Regions from separate parts of the Clostridium kluyveri DSM 555 genome, predicted to be linked through region 1. Evidence: riboswitches for the same ligand, from Rfam matches in the RefSeq annotation. Region 1 holds a riboswitch; the other holds the start of a gene.

What was found. A riboswitch is a leader RNA that binds a small molecule or an ion and turns the genes downstream of it on or off. The one in region 1 is predicted to bind S-adenosylmethionine.
Region 2: linked by a shared signal. The riboswitch ahead of CKL_RS04035 (methionine ABC transporter ATP-binding protein) and the one ahead of CKL_RS14215 (MetQ/NlpA family ABC transporter substrate-binding protein) in region 1 are both predicted to bind S-adenosylmethionine.

What each region holds. Positions count from the first base shown of each region.
Region 1 is NC_009706.1:2,972,606-2,976,697, reverse strand. It holds gene CKL_RS14225 (MBL fold metallo-hydrolase) at 1-798, shown strand, start outside; gene CKL_RS14220 (D-alanine--D-alanine ligase) at 843-1,736, opposite strand; SAM riboswitch class I at 1,927-2,032, shown strand; gene CKL_RS14215 (MetQ/NlpA family ABC transporter substrate-binding protein) at 2,110-2,925, shown strand; gene pdxR (MocR-like pyridoxine biosynthesis transcription factor PdxR) at 3,090-4,092, shown strand, end outside.
Region 2 is NC_009706.1:817,078-821,169, forward strand. It holds gene CKL_RS04025 (DUF4317 domain-containing protein) at 1-888, shown strand, start outside; gene CKL_RS04030 (acetate uptake transporter) at 938-1,555, opposite strand; SAM riboswitch class I at 1,790-1,894, shown strand; gene CKL_RS04035 (methionine ABC transporter ATP-binding protein) at 2,098-2,877, shown strand; gene CKL_RS04040 (methionine ABC transporter permease) at 2,874-3,542, shown strand; gene CKL_RS04045 (MetQ/NlpA family ABC transporter substrate-binding protein) at 3,568-4,092, shown strand, end outside.

The DNA.
Region 1 (4,092 bases):
AAGCATTTTAATCCTAAAAAGTCAAGCTTTATGTATGATGAAAAAAAAGTGATTTTAAATTTTGACTTTCCCTCTACAGTGCATAAAAGTATAAATAATAAAATAGAACAATTTGAAAAAGAAGTGGGCTGGAAGGTGGAAATAAGTGATACTATAAATATAAATGCAGCCTCTGAAATTATAAATAACATTTTAAATGAGGTATCTATAAAAAAAATATCTTATAGGCTGGAGCAGAAACAAGCTATAGTTATGACAAATTCTAAATATATTATAGGAAAAGATAAGATTAAGGAATTCGAAAATACTACAGGGCTTTGTTTATTAGTACAATCTCCAGAGGATGTGGTAAAGGATAAACTGGAGCACATTTGCATAAGAGCTCTAGGTGAATTTGAAACCATGGAGCAAAATAAAGCTTTAAGTTTAATAGGGGAGTTCTTTGATAAAGAGGAGTTTAAGCCTTATAGAAAAAGTATAAAATCATGTAATGATGAAAAACATATAGAACTTTCCTTTATAAGTCCTGTAATTGGAGAAAAATACAAAATACATATTCAAGATTTAGCAAATTTAACAGGATGGAATATCAGTATATCCAGCAGTGCAAATCAAAATGAAATAATAAATATAGCCCTTGATATATGTAAAAGAAAAAATATAAAATTAAAGAAAAATCCTTCTTTTAATAATATAAATTTAAGTTTAGAGTTAAAATTGGAAGATGTGAATGTAGAAGATTTGGATTCTGTAAAATTAGAATTTGAACACAAAACAGGATGCACATTAAAGTGGTAATCCAGGGGAAAACACCATTGTATTCCCCTGATGAAAAAATTTTTTTACATAGAACATTGAATTATTTTATCTAATAGTTCTGTGAAGGATATATTTACCCCATTAGCGCTTTTTGGGAAAAGACTATTTTTTGTAAGTCCCGGCAGAGTATTAAGCTCAAGTACATAGGGAACTTTATCTTTTAATATCATGTCTACTCGGACATAGCCTTTGCATTTGAATAGTTCCCAGCACTTTAGGGATATTTCTTCAATCTTACTTTGAAGTGGTTTTTCAAATTCTACTACTATTTCTTCAGAACCGCCATCTGCATATTTTGAAGTGTAATCAAAGAAAGAACCCTTATTAGGTTTTATGGCAAGTATGGGTAGGGCAGTTCCGTCTAATATACAACAAGTTATTTCGTCTCCTTCTATATATTTTTCAATCATAACTTCCTCATCGTAATTAAAGGCAAGACGAGCAGCTTCTTCTATATCTTCACTCTTTTCTATTATAGTAGTTGCTACACTTGAACCACCGGAATTTGGTTTTACAACTACAGGATACCCCATCTTTTCTAAGTAGTCATAATCAATATTCTCTATGGATTTTATACATATCCATTCTGCTGTATTTATATTGGCAGAATATAGCAGTTTCTTACTTATGTCCTTATCCATACAGATGCCGCTGGTTAAGGGGCTGCAGCCTGAATAAGGTATATCCATGGTTTGGAAAACGGATTGTATTATACCATCCTCACCAAATTTGCCATGAAGAGCAATAAAGGCAAAATCTATATCTTTTACTTTTTCAAATACATCATTTTTCTTATCTATAACAATAGGTACTATTTCATATTTATTTTTATCCATATAGTTTATTATGGATTTTCCTGAATTTAGGGAAACTTCTCTTTCTGAAGATATCCCACCCATTATAATTCCTACTTTCATATCATAATTCCTCCAAAATGAACTTTATTTTCAGGCATTGGGCCTTTTAATATAATAATATACATTTTCATTTAAATGTTAAAGAGCCACAACAGTGGTATTTATATGGGATAGTGGTTTTAAAAAAATGGTATTGACATTATTTTATTGTGTGTTATAATTTATTCTGTAAGTTATGAATTTAATACAAGCTTTATCAAGAGCGGTGGAGGGACTGGCCCTATGAAGCCCAGCAACCAGTATTGTTTTTTAATACATTGGTGCTAATTCCTACAGCTTAAGCTGAAAGATAGGGGATAGTTTGAGGTTTTTAGCTCGAGGTTATCCTCGAGTTTTATTTGTTTTTAATTTAATATTATAAGGGGGAATAAGAATGAAAAGGGTACTAACAGTTATTTTATCATTAATATTTGTTCTTGCATTAGTTGGATGTGGAACACAGAAAAGTGAAGGAAGTACAAGTAAAAGTGAGGATAAAACTACTATAAAGATAGGGGCATCTCCACAACCTCACAAGGAAATACTTGAAAAAGTTAAGCCTATACTGAAAAAAGCAGGATATGATCTTGAAATAGTTGAGTTTACAGATTATGTAACTCCAAATAAGGCATTACAGTCAGGGGAAATAGATGCAAACTTCTTTCAGCACATACCATATTTAGAAGAGTTTAATAAAAAGAACAATACAGACTTAGTTTACGTTGCTAAAGTTCATATTGAACCAATGGGATTTTACTCAAGTAAAATTAAAAGTTTAAGTGAGTTGAAAGATGGAGCGCAAATTGCCATACCAAATGATGCTACAAATGGAGCTAGGGCTTTAAAATTATTGGCTAAAGAAGGACTTATAAAAGTAAAAGATGGGGATACAATATCAAAACTGGATATAACTGAAAATAAAAAGAATTTAAATATACAGGAGGTTGATGCACCACAGCTTCCAAGGATACTAGCAGATGTGGATGGGGCAGTTATAAATACAAATTATGCATTGGAGGCAAATTTAAATCCAACTAAAGATGCCATTGCCATAGAGTCAAAAGATTCACCTTATGCCAATATAATCGCAGTTAAGAAGGAAGATAAGGATAAACCTTATATAAAAGCATTAGCAAAAGCTGTAAATGATGAACAAATTAGAAAATTTATAAATGAAAATTACAAAGGGAGTATAGTTCCTGCATTTTAAGTGAATTTGATGCTGAAAACCCAAATAAATTTAGGGGAAAATAGATAATTTTAACTAAAACCACCTCATAGAATAGAGAATAATATCTTTTAAACATTTAAACAGGTATTATTCTTTATTTATTTATGTAATTGTGTAAAAATATATTTGAGGTGAAATTTATTATGTTCTCTAATATTAAAATAGATAAAGATAGGGTTGTATATATACAGTTAAAAGATTATATTAAAGATATGATACTAAAAGGACTTCTTAGAAGAGATGAAAAGCTCCCTTCTACCAGAGAAATGGCGTCCATGTTTAATGTAAGCAGAAATACCATAATGTGTGCCTACGAATTTTTACAGGATGAAGGCTTTGTATACATGAAAAAGGGCAGAGGAACTTTCGTCTCAAATGTGAAAGTGGATTTTCAAGAGAAATGGAAGGTATCCTGGGAGAGTAAAATAAATAATTATGGCAGACTTTCAGAAAAATTAGATATAATTAAACATGAAGCCAAATGGCAAAAGGGAATGATATCTTTTAAAAGCATAGCTCCTGATGAAAGTTTATTTAATGTAGATGAATTTAAAAAGGCATTTTTAAACAGAATGGCTATAGAAGGAGAAAAAGTCTTAAATTATGGATATGCAAAGGGATATAAACCTCTTATTGAATATCTATTGAAATATATGGAAAATAAAGGGGTAAATATACAGGAAAAAGACATACTCATAACCAATGGTTTTACAGAAGGGTTTGATTTGGTGTTATCCTGTATTACAAAAGAGGGAGATGGTATAATATGTGAAAATCCAACTCATAATACTGCAATTAAGATTATGAGGCTTCATGGACTTAATATAACAGGGGTAGATATGGAAAGAGACGGGGTTAACTTAAATATGCTTGAAAAGGAGCTAAAAAAAAATAAATTTAAAATTTCTTATTTTGTTCCTTCCTATCATAATCCCACAGGTATTGTGATGTCACCGGAGAAAAGGGTTTCTATATATAATATACTTAAACATCATGATATACCTATAATTGAAGATGGTTTTAATGAGGAGCTTCGATATTTTGGAGCACATGTATCCCCTATGGCTGCTTTTAGTGGCTCTGGTAATAGTGTTATATACATAGGAAGTTTTTCAAAGATATTGTTTCCAGGAATAAGAATAGGGT
Region 2 (4,092 bases), 1.8 Mb from region 1:
CATGTATTATATGGAGCTTTAAATTCAAAGGAAAGAATAAATGAATATGTAGATAAAATAGTGAATAAAATTTGTGAAAATTATAATTATGATACGGATGTAGTTATAAGTTTTACAAAAGCAGAATATTATAGTTCTGATAAGAGAGAAAAGGAATCTTTATATGAATATGTACAAGCTATTGATATTATATTATGTAGTGTAAATAAGGTAGAAATACCTAAAAGGATGTTAAAATTTGATTATGCGGAGATGAGATTTAAACCTAATTCTGCATTAGACATGATTATAAATTTAAATTCCCCTATAGAAGGATTTATGTTTCCAAGCTTTACACTTCAATATGTAGATGTAAATAGGATAATTTATTATTCTTCAAAATCAAAGAATATAAACAATATTTTTGTAGAAAAAATATTAGAGTGTAATATTAAACCTACAGCTTTAGAGGAAAAGGAAAACTTTAATGCTATTTTAGGAACTTCATTAGGAGGAAAAATAAAGCCCGACATAGTTCAGGATATATACGAAAGGATAAATGAAAAATTTGAAGGTGAGGAAGAAGAGCCTATTTTAGATATAAATGAAGTAACTAGATTGTTAGAGGAAAGTGGAGTTGAAAATACAGGAGTAGTTAAAAGCGCTTTTGAAGAAGTGTGTGGCGGAGATTATGAATTTAAGGTTAGAAATGTAATACCGGATTTTAAGAGTAAATCTATAAAGATAGAAAATGAAAATACTAATATAACAATAAGTCCAAGAGATTTAAGCGCTGTAAAACAGGTAGTGAACAGATTTGGGAAGAAATGTTTGCTAATAGAACTTAAGGAGGATATGGTTATAGATGGATTCAATCTGGAAACAGAGAAAATAGAAGAATATATTTAAAAAGGATGTATTTTTAAATATACATCCTTTTGTAAACTTAATTATAATGTTATTTTTTAAATATACCAAAAGGTTTTCCTATAGGTAAGAATTCTCTTCCAAAGTGAGGATTTAATACAGCAGCAGCAGAACCGTAAAAAGCTGTAAGTGATGCCAATAATTCTGCAATTCCTGCCAGCTTATGGGAAAACTCTGGCAAAATGTCAAAAGAATTGAGTGACAGTCCTATAAATAAGAAAATTATAAAAAAGAAAACTGAAAATAATACCTTGTTAGTCTCAGCTGCACCTATGGTCATAAATATGGTGAATATTAAATATGCTATAAATGCAAAACCTAGCTGTTTTGGATCTACTGCCTCTGCAAGACCTTGTCCAAATGTACCGGCGTTAATCATCCATGACATACCTACTGCAAACCAGAATAGTGCAAAAGCTCCAAAAGCTGTTGTGCCGAAAGTATTTTGCCTTTTGGAATCATTAATACAAGCAAATAATTGAGCAAAGCCACCTAAAAATATTGCCCAGGGAATTACAAAAGAAGTGCCTTCAGTGATGCCAAGTTTCTGAGAGGAAGCTACTAAAGTTACAACAGCAAGTCCAAATAGCCCCAATGCGGATGGATCACAGTTAGCGATTTTGATGTGTTGAATTTCATTTGAATTCATGATAAGTCCCCCTTATAAGTTATATTTGTGAATTATTTCACATAAATAATTTATCAAAAAAAAATGCATTTGTAAAGTAAATTTTGAAATTTTATGAATTTAATTTTTTTTGCCCAAAGATAAATAAAATTATTCTATTTTCAGTAAATTAAAAGTTGTTAAATTTTATATTATAAAAATATTGACAATATATCTAAGCACTGATATACTAATTACTACAATATTAAATATCATAACTTATTAAGAGAGGCGGAGGGAAAGGCCCTATGAAGTCCGGCAACCAGCATTATGTAATGTATTGGTGCTAAATCCTGCAGCATTGTAGCTGAAAGATGAGGTAATCATTGAGGATGTAGACTCAGGGATTTACCCCCTGAGTTTTTATAATTTAATCAATCTAAAAGTTGACCAGAAAAACTGGAGACTGAATCTTAACTTTATAAAGTATAAGATTTAGTCTTTTTTGTTTTGATATATTTATTTAAATTAAAATAAGAAGTATATAGGTGAATGCTGGGTGTAAGGGGGTAAAGACCGATTATATGATAGATATAAGAAATTTAAATAAAACATTTAATACATCTAAGGGTAAAGTTGAAGTTTTAAAGGATATAAATCTTAAAGTTGAAAAAGGAGATATTTTTGGCATTATAGGATTTAGTGGGGCTGGAAAGTCTACTATGATACGATGCTTGAACAGACTTGAAGAACCTACTTCTGGAAGTATATTTATTGGAAATAACGATATTGTGGCTATGAATAAAGCTGAGCTTAGAGAAGCCAGAAAAAAAATTGGAATGATATTTCAAGATTTTAATTTATTTGATTCAATGAATGTATATAAAAATGTAGCGTTCCCTTTAAAAATAGCTGGTTACTCTGAAGAAAAAATAAAAAATAGAGTGTATGAAATATTAAATTTAGTGGAACTAAGTGATAAAGTAGACTTTTATCCTGCACAACTAAGTGGAGGTCAAAAGCAAAGAGTAGGTATAGCAAGGGCTCTAGCTAATGAACCAGATGTTTTATTAAGTGATGAAGCTACTTCTGCTTTAGATCCACAAACTACCTATTCTATATTGGAACTTTTAAGAGATATAAATAAAAAATTGAATTTAACTATATTACTTATAACTCATGAATTAGATGTTATTAAATATATATGCAATAATATGGCAGTAATTGAAAACGGCAGTATCGTAGAAACAGGAAGCACAAATTCAGTATTTTTGAATCCTAAAAGTAATACTGCAAAAAAATTTGTTAAAATAATGGCAAATCTCAGTGTGAATTCGGAATGCGCTGGAGGGGGGGTAATATGATTGATGATTTTAAAATATTTGTTCTAAAGGGATTATCGGAAACTATAGAAATGGTGATTATAGCTGGCAGTATAGCTTTACTTATAGGAATGCCACTTGGAATTATTCTTGTTGTTACTAGAAAAGGACATATTTTGGAGAATGAAAGGTTAAATAAGATATTAGCTACTATAGTAAATGCAATAAGATCTCTTCCGTCTATAATATTAATTGTAGTTTTACTGCCCTTAGCTAGGTTAATTGTAGGGACTACACTTGGTATGAAGGCGGCTATTGTACCTATATCCATAGGAATATCACCTCTTTTGGCTAGAATTATTGAGACATCTATAGAACAAGTAGAATGGGGAAAAATTGAAGCAGCATTATCTATGGGAGCAAAACCATTTCAGATTATATCAAAGGTTTTAATACCGGAGGCACTTCCTTCCCTTATAAAGGGAATTACAATTTCAATTATATCTATTATTGAATTTACTGCTATAGCTGGGGTTATAGGTGCAGGGGGATTAGGAAGTCTGGCAATACGTTTTGGTTATCAGAGATTTCGTGAGGATATAATGATAGTTACAGTAATATTATTAATTTTTTTAGTACAGTTTATACAGTTTTCAGGAGATCGTATTTCTAAACATGTAAATAAAAAGAGATATAAATTTGATTGATTATTTTTAAGGGGGATAAATCAATATGAAGAGAAAAAGTATAATATTTTTAGTTTTGGCGTTGGCTGTAGGATTATTTTCGGGCTGCAGCAATGGGAGTGACTCAAAAAGTGCAGACAGTAAAAGTGATAAGGTTGTAGTTAAAATAGGAGCAGCGGCAGTGCCCCATGCAGAAATATTGAATCATATAAAACCTGCACTGGCAAAAGAGGGGATAGATTTACAAGTTGTTGTTTTAGATAGCGAAGATGAGTTAAATCCAGCTTTACAGGAAAAACAAATAGATGCGAATTATTTTCAACATGTACCTTATTTAGAGTCTGTAGCTAAAGAAAAAGGATATAATTTTGCAGTGGCTGGAAAAGTTCATGTGGAACCCATAGGTTTTTATTCTGATAAAATTAAATCTAAAGATGAACTTAAAGAGGGCGCCAAGATTGCTATACCTAATAATCCTTCAAATGAATACAGAGCTTTGGCTCTTCTTGAAGCTGAAAAACTTATTAAATTAAAATCCGGAATATCTAATTATAATGCTACGCCTTCAGAT